DNA from 3 places in the Cytobacillus dafuensis genome. Region 1 is predicted to be linked to each of the others. Evidence: predicted binding sites of a transcription regulator. Region 1 holds the regulator's gene; each other region holds the start of a gene.
The links. Region 1 encodes CtsR, which represses protease genes until heat stress. Its sites were predicted from a motif close to ATGGTCAATAAAGGTCAAACA; they were not measured.
Positions count from the first base shown of each region.

Region 2: a site for CtsR is predicted at 2,066-2,086, ahead of clpP (ATP-dependent Clp endopeptidase proteolytic subunit ClpP). Genes of this name have one in related genera too.
Region 3: a site for CtsR is predicted at 2,042-2,062, ahead of clpB (ATP-dependent chaperone ClpB). Genes of this name have one in related genera too.

Region 1 covers NZ_CP042593.1:101,447-105,736, reverse strand. The annotation lists gene clpC (ATP-dependent protease ATP-binding subunit ClpC) at 1-53, opposite strand, end outside; gene FSZ17_RS00545 (protein-arginine kinase McsB) at 58-1,137, opposite strand; gene FSZ17_RS00540 (protein-arginine kinase activator protein McsA) at 1,140-1,685, opposite strand; gene FSZ17_RS00535 (CtsR family transcriptional regulator) at 1,714-2,175, opposite strand; rRNA gene rrf (5S ribosomal RNA) at 2,563-2,679, opposite strand; rRNA gene FSZ17_RS00525 (23S ribosomal RNA) at 2,745-4,290, opposite strand, start outside.
Region 2 covers NZ_CP042593.1:4,383,069-4,387,358, reverse strand. The annotation lists gene whiA (DNA-binding protein WhiA) at 91-1,032, shown strand; gene FSZ17_RS20915 (HPr family phosphocarrier protein) at 1,070-1,327, shown strand; gene clpP (ATP-dependent Clp endopeptidase proteolytic subunit ClpP) at 1,376-1,978, opposite strand; tRNA gene FSZ17_RS20905 (tRNA-Arg) at 2,280-2,351, shown strand; gene rpoN (RNA polymerase factor sigma-54) at 2,856-4,187, shown strand; gene FSZ17_RS20895 (glutaredoxin family protein) at 4,202-4,290, shown strand, end outside.
Region 3 covers NZ_CP042593.1:1,716,689-1,720,978, forward strand. The annotation lists gene FSZ17_RS08125 (carbamoyl-phosphate synthase (glutamine-hydrolyzing) large subunit) at 1-485, shown strand, start outside; gene argF (ornithine carbamoyltransferase) at 502-1,458, shown strand; gene FSZ17_RS08135 (YjzC family protein) at 1,563-1,742, shown strand; gene clpB (ATP-dependent chaperone ClpB) at 2,118-4,290, shown strand, end outside.

The DNA.
Region 1 (4,290 bases):
TGGGCTAAAGCTAATACCTTTTGCGCTCTCTCAGTAAATCGACCGAACATCATGTTCTCATCCTCCAATCTCTTCGTTTTCCATTTTTATTCTTTCTCTTATTAATGACGCTCGCCGAATATCCCGTTCATGAGGTCTTAGTGGTCCCCCTGCATACTGTTGTAAAAATCCAGGCTGCGTCAGGATCATTAATTCATTTAAAATATTCTTGGAAATGTTTTTTAGATACTGCATATCAATCCCAAGCCGAACATCTGATAAACATCTAGCTGCTTCTTTCGATTCAATAATTCGGCAGTTTGATAATATCCCATAAGAGCGGAAGACTCTGTCTTCTAATTGTATGTTAGAAGTTTTAGCTAATGCTTCCCGGGCTGATCTTTCCTGAGAAATAAGTTGACTTACAACACTCTTTAGATCCTCTACAATATCCTTTTCTGACTTTCCAAGAGTGATTTGATTTGATACTTGAAAGATGTTTCCTAATGCTTCGCTGCCTTCACCATAAATTCCTCTAACAACTAAGCCAAGTTGATTAATAGCTGGAATGATCCGGTTCATTTGTTGAGTTAAAACAAGGCCTGGTAAATGTACCATTACAGAAGCCCTTAACCCTGTACCAACATTTGTCGGACAGCTTGTTAGGTAGCCAACCTTTTCATCAAAGGCATAGTCAATTTCTACTTCAAGCCAATCATCAATTTCATTTGCGATATTTAAAGCCTCAGACAATTGGAAGCCTGGAAATAAACACTGGATTCTAATATGGTCCTCTTCATTAATCATAATGCTTAATTCTTCATTTTCGGAAAGAACGCAAGCACCATGTGAGGAATTCTCTGCAAGATGCGGACTGATTAAATGCTTTTCCATTAGAACCCTTTTTTGGAGAGGCTGAAGCTCATCCATCAGTAATAACTCTAAATTTCCAAGCGTAGAAAATGATTTTTCCTCTACCTTTTTCTTTATCATATGAATGACTGACTTGGCTTCGTCATTCGTAAATAGTGTAGGAAACTTGTATTGTTTTATATTCCGGGCTAACCGAATTCTTGAACTTAATATTATATCTGAATCAGGGCCCTCAGCACTCATCCAGGAGCTGACAGCTTGATTAATGAAGCGTTCTAGCGACAAGCTTACTCTCCCCCCTCAACCTTCGCATTTAATTTGCTTTCAAGTAAGCGAATTTCGTCTCTAATTTCTGCAGCTCTTTCAAATTCCTCTTTCACGATGGACTCTTTAAGCTTTTGCTTCAATTCCTCAATATTTTTTCTTAAGTGGATACTTCCGCCAATCCTAGCTGGTATTTTTCCATTATGGACTGAATTCCCACTATGCAGTCTTTTTAAAATTGGTTTAAGCTGTTCTTCAAATGCTTGGTAACAATGAGCACAGCCAAATCTTCCTACCTTAATGAATTGTTGGAAGGTCATTGAGCATTGATCACATTGTAAAATTTCTTCCTGCTGGAATGGATCTTGCTCCGTCTTTTGAAAGGTGGGTTCAATATTCAGCAATCCCGCTAACAAATTATTAATTGAAAAACCCGGTGCACCGAGCATGAACATATCGCCTTTTTCTTGGGCACATTTATCACATAAATGATATTCTGCCTTCTCTCCATTCAATATTTTCGTAAAATGAAGCGCTGCCGGCCTTTGATTACATTCTTGGCAAATCATGTTTTCATCCTCTCCAGCTTCCGTTTTTCTATTTATATTTTAAAGTCGTTAACATGGCCTTTAACATTCTTGCACGCAGCTCATCTCTATATGGAAGATCAATATATAGGACCGAACGATCGATAACGCTTAGCATTATTTTCGCTTCCCTTTTTGTAATGATCTCCTCTTCGACAAGTCTTATAATTACATCCTCTGCACTACTCTGAGCTATGCGACTTTGTATTAAAGTTAATAATTGATCAATTAAATGAGCGTGGTCATATGATTGCACTTTCATAATTCTTATATATCCGCCGCCACCACGTTTACTTTCTACAACATACCCTTTTTCTATTGTAAATCTTGTATTAATTACGTAGTTTATCTGGGACGGGACACATTGAAATTTATCTGCAATTTCACTCCTTTTAATTTCAACAATTTCTCGCTCACTCATTTCTAAAACTCTTTTCAAATAATCTTCTATAATATCTGAGATATTTCTCAATATTCCTCCCCCTCAATCTGACTTTGACTATATTTGACTTAAATTATACATAACTACGCTTTCTCGTGCAATGAACAGGTACTAATAATTTTTCCATATTTTTTTATTCCCAAACATGTGAATTAATTTTTACGTTGTCCGAGTTCACAAATAAACAAAAAAGAGTATCCAGTGGATACTCTTTTAATTTACCTAGCGACGTCCTACTCTAGCAAGGGGACAGCCCCTAAATACCATGGCGTAGAATCTTAACTTCCGTGTTCAGCCTCGGCTTTGAATAAGCGGCGGGGGTTACTTTCTAAATTTCTTCTCATTTTTATACAAATTTTCAAATGTTCTTCGAACATAAATAAAAAAGAACAGCCTCATTTAGCTGTTCTTCATTTTGCTTGGCGACGTCCTACTCTCACAAGGGGACAGCCCCTAACTACCATTGGCGCTGAGAAGCTTAACTTCCGTGTTCGGGATGGGAACGGGTGTGACCTTCTCGCTATCGCCACCAAACTGTGAAATTGAGGTTTTGTTCCCTCAAAACTAGATAATGTTGAAGAAGAATTCGAGTAATCAATTTGGTTAAGTCCTCGACCGATTAGTATTTGTCAGCTCCACGTGTCACCACGCTTCCACCTCAAACCTATCAACCTGATCATCTTTCAGGGGTCTTACTAGCTTGACGCTATGGGAAATCTCATCTCGAGGGGGGCTTCATGCTTAGATGCTTTCAGCACTTATCCCTTCCGCACATAGCTACCCAGCGATGCTCTTGGCAGAACAACTGGTACACCAGCGGTGCGTCCATCCCGGTCCTCTCGTACTAAGGACAGCTCCTCTCAAATTTCCTGCGCCCACGACGGATAGGGACCGAACTGTCTCACGACGTTCTGAACCCAGCTCGCGTACCGCTTTAATGGGCGAACAGCCCAACCCTTGGGACCGACTACAGCCCCAGGATGCGATGAGCCGACATCGAGGTGCCAAACCTCCCCGTCGATGTGGACTCTTGGGGGAGATAAGCCTGTTATCCCCGGGGTAGCTTTTATCCGTTGAGCGATGGCCCTTCCATGCGGAACCACCGGATCACTAAGCCCGACTTTCGTCCCTGCTCGACTTGTAGGTCTCGCAGTCAAGCTCCCTTATGCCTTTACACTCTTCGAATGATTTCCAACCATTCTGAGGGAACCTTTGGGCGCCTCCGTTACTTTTTAGGAGGCGACCGCCCCAGTCAAACTGCCCACCTGACACTGTCTCCCACCCCGATCAGGGGTGCGGGTTAGAATTTCAATACAGCCAGGGTAGTATCCCACCGATGCCTCCACCGAAGCTAGCGCTCCGGCTTCCAAGGCTCCTACCTATCCTGTACAAGCTGTACCGAAATTCAATATCAGGCTACAGTAAAGCTCCACGGGGTCTTTCCGTCCTGTCGCGGGTAACCTGCATCTTCACAGGTACTATAATTTCACCGAGTCTCTCGTTGAGACAGTGCCCAGATCGTTACGCCTTTCGTGCGGGTCGGAACTTACCCGACAAGGAATTTCGCTACCTTAGGACCGTTATAGTTACGGCCGCCGTTTACTGGGGCTTCAATTCAGAGCTTCGCTTGCGCTAACCCCTCCTCTTAACCTTCCAGCACCGGGCAGGCGTCAGCCCCTATACTTCGCCTTACGGCTTCGCAGAGACCTGTGTTTTTGCTAAACAGTCGCCTGGGCCTATTCACTGCGGCTCATCCGGGCTATTCACCCAAATGAGCACCCCTTCTCCCGAAGTTACGGGGTGATTTTGCCGAGTTCCTTAACGAGAGTTCTCTCGCTCACCTTAGGATTCTCTCCTCGCCTACCTGTGTCGGTTTGCGGTACGGGCACCTTTTCCCTCGCTAGAGGCTTTTCTTGGCAGTGTGGATTCAGGAACTTCGGTACTTTATTTCCCTCGCCGTCACAGCTCAGCCTTTATGCAAGCGGGATTTGCCTCGCTTGCAGCCTAACTGCTTGGACGCGCTATTCCAGCAGCGCGCTTACCCTATCCTCCTGCGTCCCCCCATTGCTCAAACGGTAAAGAGGTGGTACAGGAATATCAACCTGTTGTCCATCGCCTACGCTTTTCAGCCTCGGCTTAGGTCCC
Region 2 (4,290 bases), 630 kb from region 1:
AGGTAAAGAACACCTTTCCGAAAGGCTCGTCTTGTGCTTGTCGGGGGTGATCAAGGCGCCTACGCTTTTCTACTAGGAGGTGAAGGAATTATGTCTTTCGCTTCAGAAACGAAAAAGGAATTAACGAATCTGGAAGTTAAGGATTGCTGCGGAAAAGCGGAGTTGTCTGCGCTTATTCGAATGAACGGATCGCTATCTTTCTCCAACAGAAAGCTAATTGTCGATATACAGACTGAAAATGCAGCTATCGCAAGAAGAATCTATATTCTTATAAAGAAGAACTATCAAGCACAGGTAGAGCTCCTTGTCAGAAAGAAGATGAGACTAAAGAAGAATAATGTTTATATTGTCAGATTGTCGGAGAAGGCAAGTGAGATTCTAGATGATTTGAAGATATTAAGCGATGGCTTTGTTTTTACACATAATATTTCTGAAGCCTTGATTAAAAAGAAATGTTGTAAGCGTTCTTATTTACGTGGTGCTTTTCTAGCTGGAGGATCGGTTAATAATCCAGAAACATCATCCTATCATCTTGAAATTTTTTCACTATATAAGGAGCATAACGACTCTTTAAGTGAATTAATGAATACTTTTGGCCTGAATAGTAAAACACTTGAAAGGAAAAAAGGGTTTATTACATACTTAAAAGAAGCTGAAAAGATTACAGAATTTTTAGGTGTGGTAGGAGCGCATAATGCACTTTTAAAATTTGAAGATATTCGAATTGTTCGTGATATGCGAAATTCGGTAAATCGACTCGTAAATTGTGAAACAGCGAACTTAAACAAAACAATTGGTGCTGCCCTTCGTCAAGTAGAAAATATTCGATTTATTGATGAAACAGTCGGCCTTCATATATTGCCAGATAAACTGAAGGAAATTGCTGAACTGCGAGTTGCCTATCAGGATGTTACATTAAAGGAACTTGGTGAAATGGTTTCTGGAGGTACAATAAGTAAGTCAGGGATTAATCACCGCTTAAGAAAAATAGATGAGATTGCAGATAAACTGAGAGCAGGAGAATCGTTATGAAAAATAATCAGATTCTATTAGGGGAGGAAAGCGAGCAATGGTAGAGAAAAAGGTTGAAGTGAAACTGAAAACAGGATTACAGGCAAGACCCGCGGCATTATTTGTTCAAGAAGCAAACAGATTTTCATCAGATGTTTTTCTTGAGAAGGATGGAAAGAAAGTCAATGCGAAAAGCATCATGGGTTTAATGAGCCTTGCTGTTAGCTCAGGTTCAGTCGTGACTTTGATTGTAGATGGCAAAGATGAAGTCGATGCAATTGAAGAATTAGCTGAATTTATTCAGCAGGAAAATTAGTAAAAAACAACTCGCATGATTAGGCATGCGAGTTTGTTTTTTATTAGCTTATTTCTTTTTTTCTTCTGCTGTATTGCGTGAAATAATTTTGTCTACTAAACCGTATTCTAATGCCTTTTCAGCAGTCATGAAGTTGTCACGGTCTGTATCTCTTGCGATGACTTCTAATGGCTGGCCTGTGCGCTCTGATAGAATAGTGTTTAGTTTGTCGCGAAGGAATAGGATACGCTTAGCAGCAATTTCAATTTCAGTTGCCTGACCTTGTGCACCGCCTAATGGCTGGTGGATCATAACTTCACTGTTTGGTAAAACGAAACGCTTGCCTTTTTCACCAGCTGCAAGCAGGAAAGCTCCCATAGAAGCAGCCATTCCTGTACAAATCGTTGATACATCTGCTTTAATATACTGCATTGTGTCATAAATCGCCATTCCAGCAGTAATACTTCCGCCTGGGCTGTTAATGTATAAGGTAATATCTTTCTCAGGGTTTTCTGCTTCCAAGAATAATAATTGTGCAACAATGGAGTTTGCTACATTATCATCAATGGCACTTCCAAGCATGATAATACGATCTTTTAAAAGACGAGAGTAAATATCGTATGCACGTTCTCCACGGTTTGTTTGTTCAATAACTGTAGGGATTAGGTTCATCTTCTAAAATCCTCCTTTAAAAATGAGATAAACATACAAAGATGTAAGTAAACGATTTTTTGCTGTATGTAGTATTATGATACACTGATGGTCAATAAAGGTCAAACAAATCGCTTGGATAGATTAGCTAATTTGTTCGACACACTTTTCTTATTCCTCCGTTCCCATCATTCCCGTTGCTTCAGTTTTTAAACAAAAGTTTTCTTGCAAAGTTCAAAAAATTAACCTATAATTAATAATCGTAACACTATAGAAAGCATGATTTTTTTAAAGAGAATGCTCAAAAAACATTTCTTCATATGCCCTCGTGGTGCAACGGATAGCACGTGAGATTCCGGTTCTTAAGATGTGGGTTCGATTCCTGCCGAGGGCGCTACTTATACTTGATACTATTGCGTTTTTAAAACGTGATAGTATTTTTTTATTCATTTCAGATAGCCTGACGGTTCATGAGACCACTAAAGCAAATAAAACGCCGAGAAGCGGTCTCATGGAGGGTTCATAAGACCACCGAAGCCAAAAAATCGCCAAGAAGAGGTCTCATGGAGGGTTCATAAGACAACTAAAGCCAAAAAATCGCTAAGAAGAGGTCTCATGGAGGGTTCATAAGACCACCAAAGCCAAAAAATCGCATAGAAGCGGTCTCGTAGGGGTTTCATGAGACCACCAAAGCAAAGATATCTCCAAAAAGTGGTCTCATAAGACCGCCTTTCTTTTTACAAAAGAAGAAATGCTCAATCAAATTAAAAAAATAATAAAATTAAAGAATATATTGTCCATTAATAACCAAAGGCACTCTCACTTTCCTTAATGCCAATATCTTTCCATTCAACATTGCTCCGCCTTATTGTAAAATGGAGTGAAGGGGGGATGTATGATGAATTTACAGGCTGGGTTATGGCAGCAGCAGACATTAAAGTTAACGATGACTCAGGAGCTGACTCAGGCAATAGCCTTGCTGCAATATAATGCGCAGGAGCTTTCTGCATTCCTTGAAAATAAAGCTTTAGAAAATCCCTTATTGCAAATTGAATCCAATCATGTTCAGGCAATGGACCCCCGCTTTGATCGTACAAAACCAGCGAAAAAAAAGATTGAAAAAGATAAACAAAATTGGATCGAACAAATCGGCAGGAATGAACTATATCTAGAAGAGCACTTAAAGGCTCAGCTTGATTTTAATCTTCTTAATGCTGAAGGAGAAAAGGTATTCAACTATCTTGTTGATTGTTTGGATGAAAACGGTTACTTGCGAGTAGAGCTGGAGGAAATCGCTCTTCGCTTTCATATTTCGGAAGAGGAAGTCTTTCAAACTCTTAAGCTATTACAGGGATTGGAGCCAGCTGGAATTGGTGCCCGTAATTTGCATGAATGCATTCTTCTGCAGCTAAAGAGGCTAGAGAAGAGAAATCCCTTAGCGGAAGAAATAATAGAGAATCATTTCAGTGCTTTCGCGGAGAAGAAGTGGAAAGACATTACCAAAATTCTTGGGATTAAAATGACGGATATTCAAGAGGTTTTTGACTATGTTCAAACATTAAATCCAAGACCTGCCTCCTCTTTTCAGCACGAAAAATCGGCCTATATCATTCCAGATGTTGTCATTGATTGGGATGGGAATTCTTTTTTTGTCAGTGTTTTTGATGAAGCTTTACCGAAGATAAGCTTTAATAATGAATACTACAAACAATTTTCCTCCAATAAAGATAAACAGGTTAAACGCTTTTTACAGGACAACCAACAAGATTATTATTGGATTATGAGAAGCATAGAGCAGAGAAAAGAAACATTATCCAAGGTTTCTTTGAAAATTGTTGAAAAGCAGCAGGAATTTTTCATCAAGGGACCTTCCTATATAAGTCCGATGACTATGAAGGAAATTGCTGATGAGCTGGAAATTCATGAATCAACGGTGAGCAGGGCTGTTCGGGAAAAATATGCTCAAACCCCTTTTGGCACTTTTGAATTGAGATCCTTCTTTTCAAGCACGATTAAAACCACTTCTGACGAGAATACTTCATCAAAGCAAGTCAAGACGATCATAAGCAAAATGATTGAAGGAGAAAATAAGCAAAGACCTTTATCAGATCAAGAGATTGTACAATTGTTAAAAGAAAAGGAAGGGATGGTTGTTTCAAGGAGAACGATTGCGAAGTATCGTGATCAGCTTGGCATCCCATCATCTTCAAAAAGAAAAAGATACGATTGAAAAGGAGAATAACGGTGAATCAAAGTACCCTTGTGCTCTATACGCGGAACCGCTGTCCTTTATGTGATAAAGCCAAAAACATACTATTGGAATTACAAGAAGA
Region 3 (4,290 bases), 1.6 Mb from region 1:
AGAAGTGGGAATTTACATGTGTTAAATACCCTGTTTTTTCTAATTACGCATTGAAGGGTCTTGATTCGAAAGTAGGACCAGAAATGAAATCAACAGGGGAAGGAATATCTATAGCGTCTGGCTTTAACGAAGCAATGAGAAAATCCTTTCATACTAGCATAAACCAAAAAGAAATCACGAAAGTAATCATTGCTGATGGAGAAGAAAAGCATGAATTATCATCGCTTGCTATGCAATCTGGAATCAACCCAGTGCATACAAAAACGATGGATCAAACTGTAACTGAAAATGAAACGATTGTCCTCTATAATCCAAATCAAAGTGATGAAGACATTAAAATGAGAGAGATTGCTGTTAGGAATCGGTTTCTTACGTTTACTGAAAAGGAAACATTTATTGCATTTTTGCAATCCGTGAAAGTAAAGGATTGGGACGTTCGTTCCATTCATGATTGGCAAGAACAATTAAGTAAAAGTTTAATTTAAAGGGAGTGAATATATTTTGATTTCAATTCAAGCTGATGAAAAAAAAATAAATATAAAAGGTAAGGATTTTTTAACATTAGCCGATTTTTCCCCGGAGGTTATTAATGGCTTACTATTAAAAGCAAAAAAGCTAAAAAGTGCGTCTTTACTTGGATATCATTCTTCACCTCTGAAAGGGAAAATATTAGGAATGATTTTTGAGAAATCTTCGACACGAACAAGAGTATCATTTGAAGCAGGTATGCTTCAATTAGGCGGTAATGCCTTATATTTAAACAGTCAAGACATGCAATTAGGTAGAGGTGAGTCTATTGCTGATACAGCTAAGGTACTCTCACATTATGTTGATGCGATTATGATTCGCACCTTTTCCCATCATACGATTGAAGAACTTGCTTATCATGCAACAGTTCCTGTCATTAACGGATTAACAGATCTTTTTCACCCATGCCAGGCACTTGCAGATTTATTAACTCTTCAGGAGAAAAAAGGGGATCTTCCTGGATTAAAGCTTGTATATGTAGGTGATGGAAACAATGTGGCTCATTCATTAATGATTGCAGCTTCCAAAATAGGCATGGACATTACGATTGCCTGTCCTGTTGGTTATGAGCCTAAAAAAGAAATCGTGAAGATGGCTAAGGAATTTGCTGCTGCAAGTGGTTCTAATGTAACCATTACTAATAATGCTGTCGAAGCTGTGAATGATGCAGACGCTATTTATACGGATGTCTGGACGAGTATGGGGCAGGAATCAGAAAACGAACAGAGACTAAAGGTGTTTTCAAACTTTCAAGTAAATGAAAGTCTTGTTCAAAAAGCGAAAGATGACTTCATTTTTCTTCATTGTTTGCCTGCTCATAGAGGGGAAGAAGTATCTACAGCTGTCATTGATGGACCAAATTCAGCTGTTTTTCAACAGGCTGGAAATAGACTACATGTGCAAAAAGCACTTCTATCAGAAATAATGTAGAATGCTTGAAAAGTCAATAAAGAATGGAAAAAGATGTTTTCATGATGATTTTTGAAATTGGAAATAATATTAAAGATTTTAGGAATGAAGGAGGGGAATAAAATATGGGACAAAATCGACAATTTAGACCTGGACATAAAGCGCCTAATAATGGAATTTATATTGAAGTTGGGGAAACAGGAAGCAATGTGAACAATCCACAAATGATTAGGCTAAAAGCAGGGGACCGGTTTCCAGAAAACTCAAATCACAATCGTGTTTGGACGTATCAAAGAAAGCCATAAAGTGAAACTTTAATCAGTGGGGGTTTTCTTCATCCCCTACTGATTATTAGTTGAACCAATCACGCTCAAAACGCCACGTCCTATGGCTTTCGCCTGACTAGGACATCCTGTCCGTCGTCGGGCTTTTACGGGCAGTTTATCTCCCACCTAACTTCTTTGCTTTCGCTGAATTTTGAGGTGGGAGTATTACTGCCCGTTAATGCGGGATAAAATAGAAAAGTGAAAGTATTTACAAAAATGAATGAAATTACATTGGCCATCCTTTTATGGGTGGCTTTACATATGCTATAATATACACAAAGGTCAAAAAAGGTCAGAATTAATATCTAGCTCTGAGCGCGATTGGCTCTCCGCTTTTTAAAAAGGAGGATAAGCATGGATATAAACAAAATGACAGAACGGATGCAGGATGGTTTCATGACTGCACAAAATATTGCAATACGAGAACATCAACAAGAGGTAGACGACGTCCACTTATTTTTAGCACTATTAGAACAAGAAAATAGTTTGATGACCTCAATTCTGCAAAAAATGCATGTTTCGACTGACGACTTAATTAGTAATCTGCAACAGCTTTTAAGAAAAAAGCCTCAAGTATCTGGTACTGGGATTGAGCAAGGAAAGCTGTATATTACAGGGAATCTACAACGGATAATAGCAGAAGCAGATTCAATCATGAAGAATTTTGGTGACGACTATCTCTCAGTTGAGCATATTTTACTTGCGACTATTTTATCAAAATCAGACGTTGCTGATATTTTAAAACAAATAGATGTGAATAGGGAAACGCTGGGGCTGGCAATTAAAGATATAAGGGGGAATCAAAGAGTGACATCTCAAAATCCAGAAGCTACATATGATGCATTAAAAAAATATGGCAGGGATTTAGTCGCAGAGGTAAAGGCTGGAAAGGTTGATCCTGTAATCGGAAGGGATAGTGAAATCAGGAATGTAATCAGAATTCTTTCAAGAAAAACAAAAAATAATCCAGTATTAATTGGAGAGCCTGGTGTTGGTAAAACGGCGATAGTAGAAGGACTGGCTCAAAGAATTGTACGTAGAGATGTGCCTGAAGGATTAAAGGATAAAACAATCTTCTCACTTGATATGAGCGCCTTAATAGCTGGAGCGAAATTTAGAGGGGAATTTGAAGAGCGGCTTAAAGCTGTTTTAAATGAAATTAGAAAAAGTGAAGGACAAATTCTTCTTTTTATCGATGAGATTCATACTATTGTTGGAGCTGGGAAAACAGAAGGAGCTATGGATGCGGGTAATATGCTGAAACCTATGCTTGCTCGCGGTGAATTACATTGTATCGGTGCAACTACACTAGACGAGCATAGAAAATACATTGAAAAGGATCCTGCGTTAGAAAGGCGTTTTCAGCAAGTACTCGTTCAGGAGCCAAATGTGGAGGATTCCATTTCTATTTTGAGAGGATTAAAAGAAAGATATGAAATCCATCATGGAGTAAATATTCATGATCGGGCATTAGTTGCCGCAGTTACATTATCTGACAGATACATTTCAGATCGATTTCTTCCAGATAAGGCCATTGATTTAGTTGACGAAGCATGTGCAATGATCAGAACGGAAATTGATTCAATGCCTTCAGAGCTTGATGAAGTGACGAGAAGAGTTATGCAGCTTGAAATTGAAGAAGCTGCATTAAGAAAAGAAAGCGATGCGGCAAGTAAATCAAGGCTGATATCCTTACAAAAAGAATTGGCAGAACAAAAGGAAAAAGCTTATACAATGAAGGCGAAATGGCAGCTTGAAAAAGAAGGTATTCAAAAGGTACAAGAAAAAAGAGAAGTACTTGAAAAAATGCGCCGAGAACTGGAAGAAGCAGAAAATGAATATAATTTAAACAAAGCTGCAGAGCTTCGTCATGGAAAAATTCCTGCACTAGAAAAGGAATTAAAACAACTTGAGCAAGAAGTGAATGAGAATGAAGGGGAAAGACTATTAAAAGAAGAAGTAACGGAAGAAGAAATTGCTAATATCGTCGCAAGATGGACAGGAATTCCCGTTGTTAAGCTTGTGGAAGGTGAACGAGATAAGCTTCTACGGTTAGAAAGCATCTTGCATGAACGTGTTATTGGGCAGGATGAAGCGGTTCAGCTTGTTTCTGATGCTGTCCTTCGTGCAAGAGCGGGAATCAAAGATCCAAACCGTCCAATCGGTTCATTCATTTTTCTTGGCCCAACTGGTGTAGGGAAGACGGAGCTTGCAAAAGCTTTAGCACAAAGCTTGTTTGATAGTGAAGAACAAATGATTCGCATCGATATGTCTGAATACATGGAGAAGCATGCAGTTTCAAGATTGATAGGTGCTCCCCCAGGATATGTTGGATACGAAGAGGGCGGACAGTTGACTGAAGCAGTACGCAGGAAGCCATATTCGGTTATTTTGCTGGATGAAATTGAAAAGGCTCATCCTGAGGTTTTTAATATTCTCCTACAAATGCTTGATGATGGTAGAATTACGGATTCACAAGGAAGAACCGTAGATTTTAAAAATACAGTCATTATCATGACCTCTAATA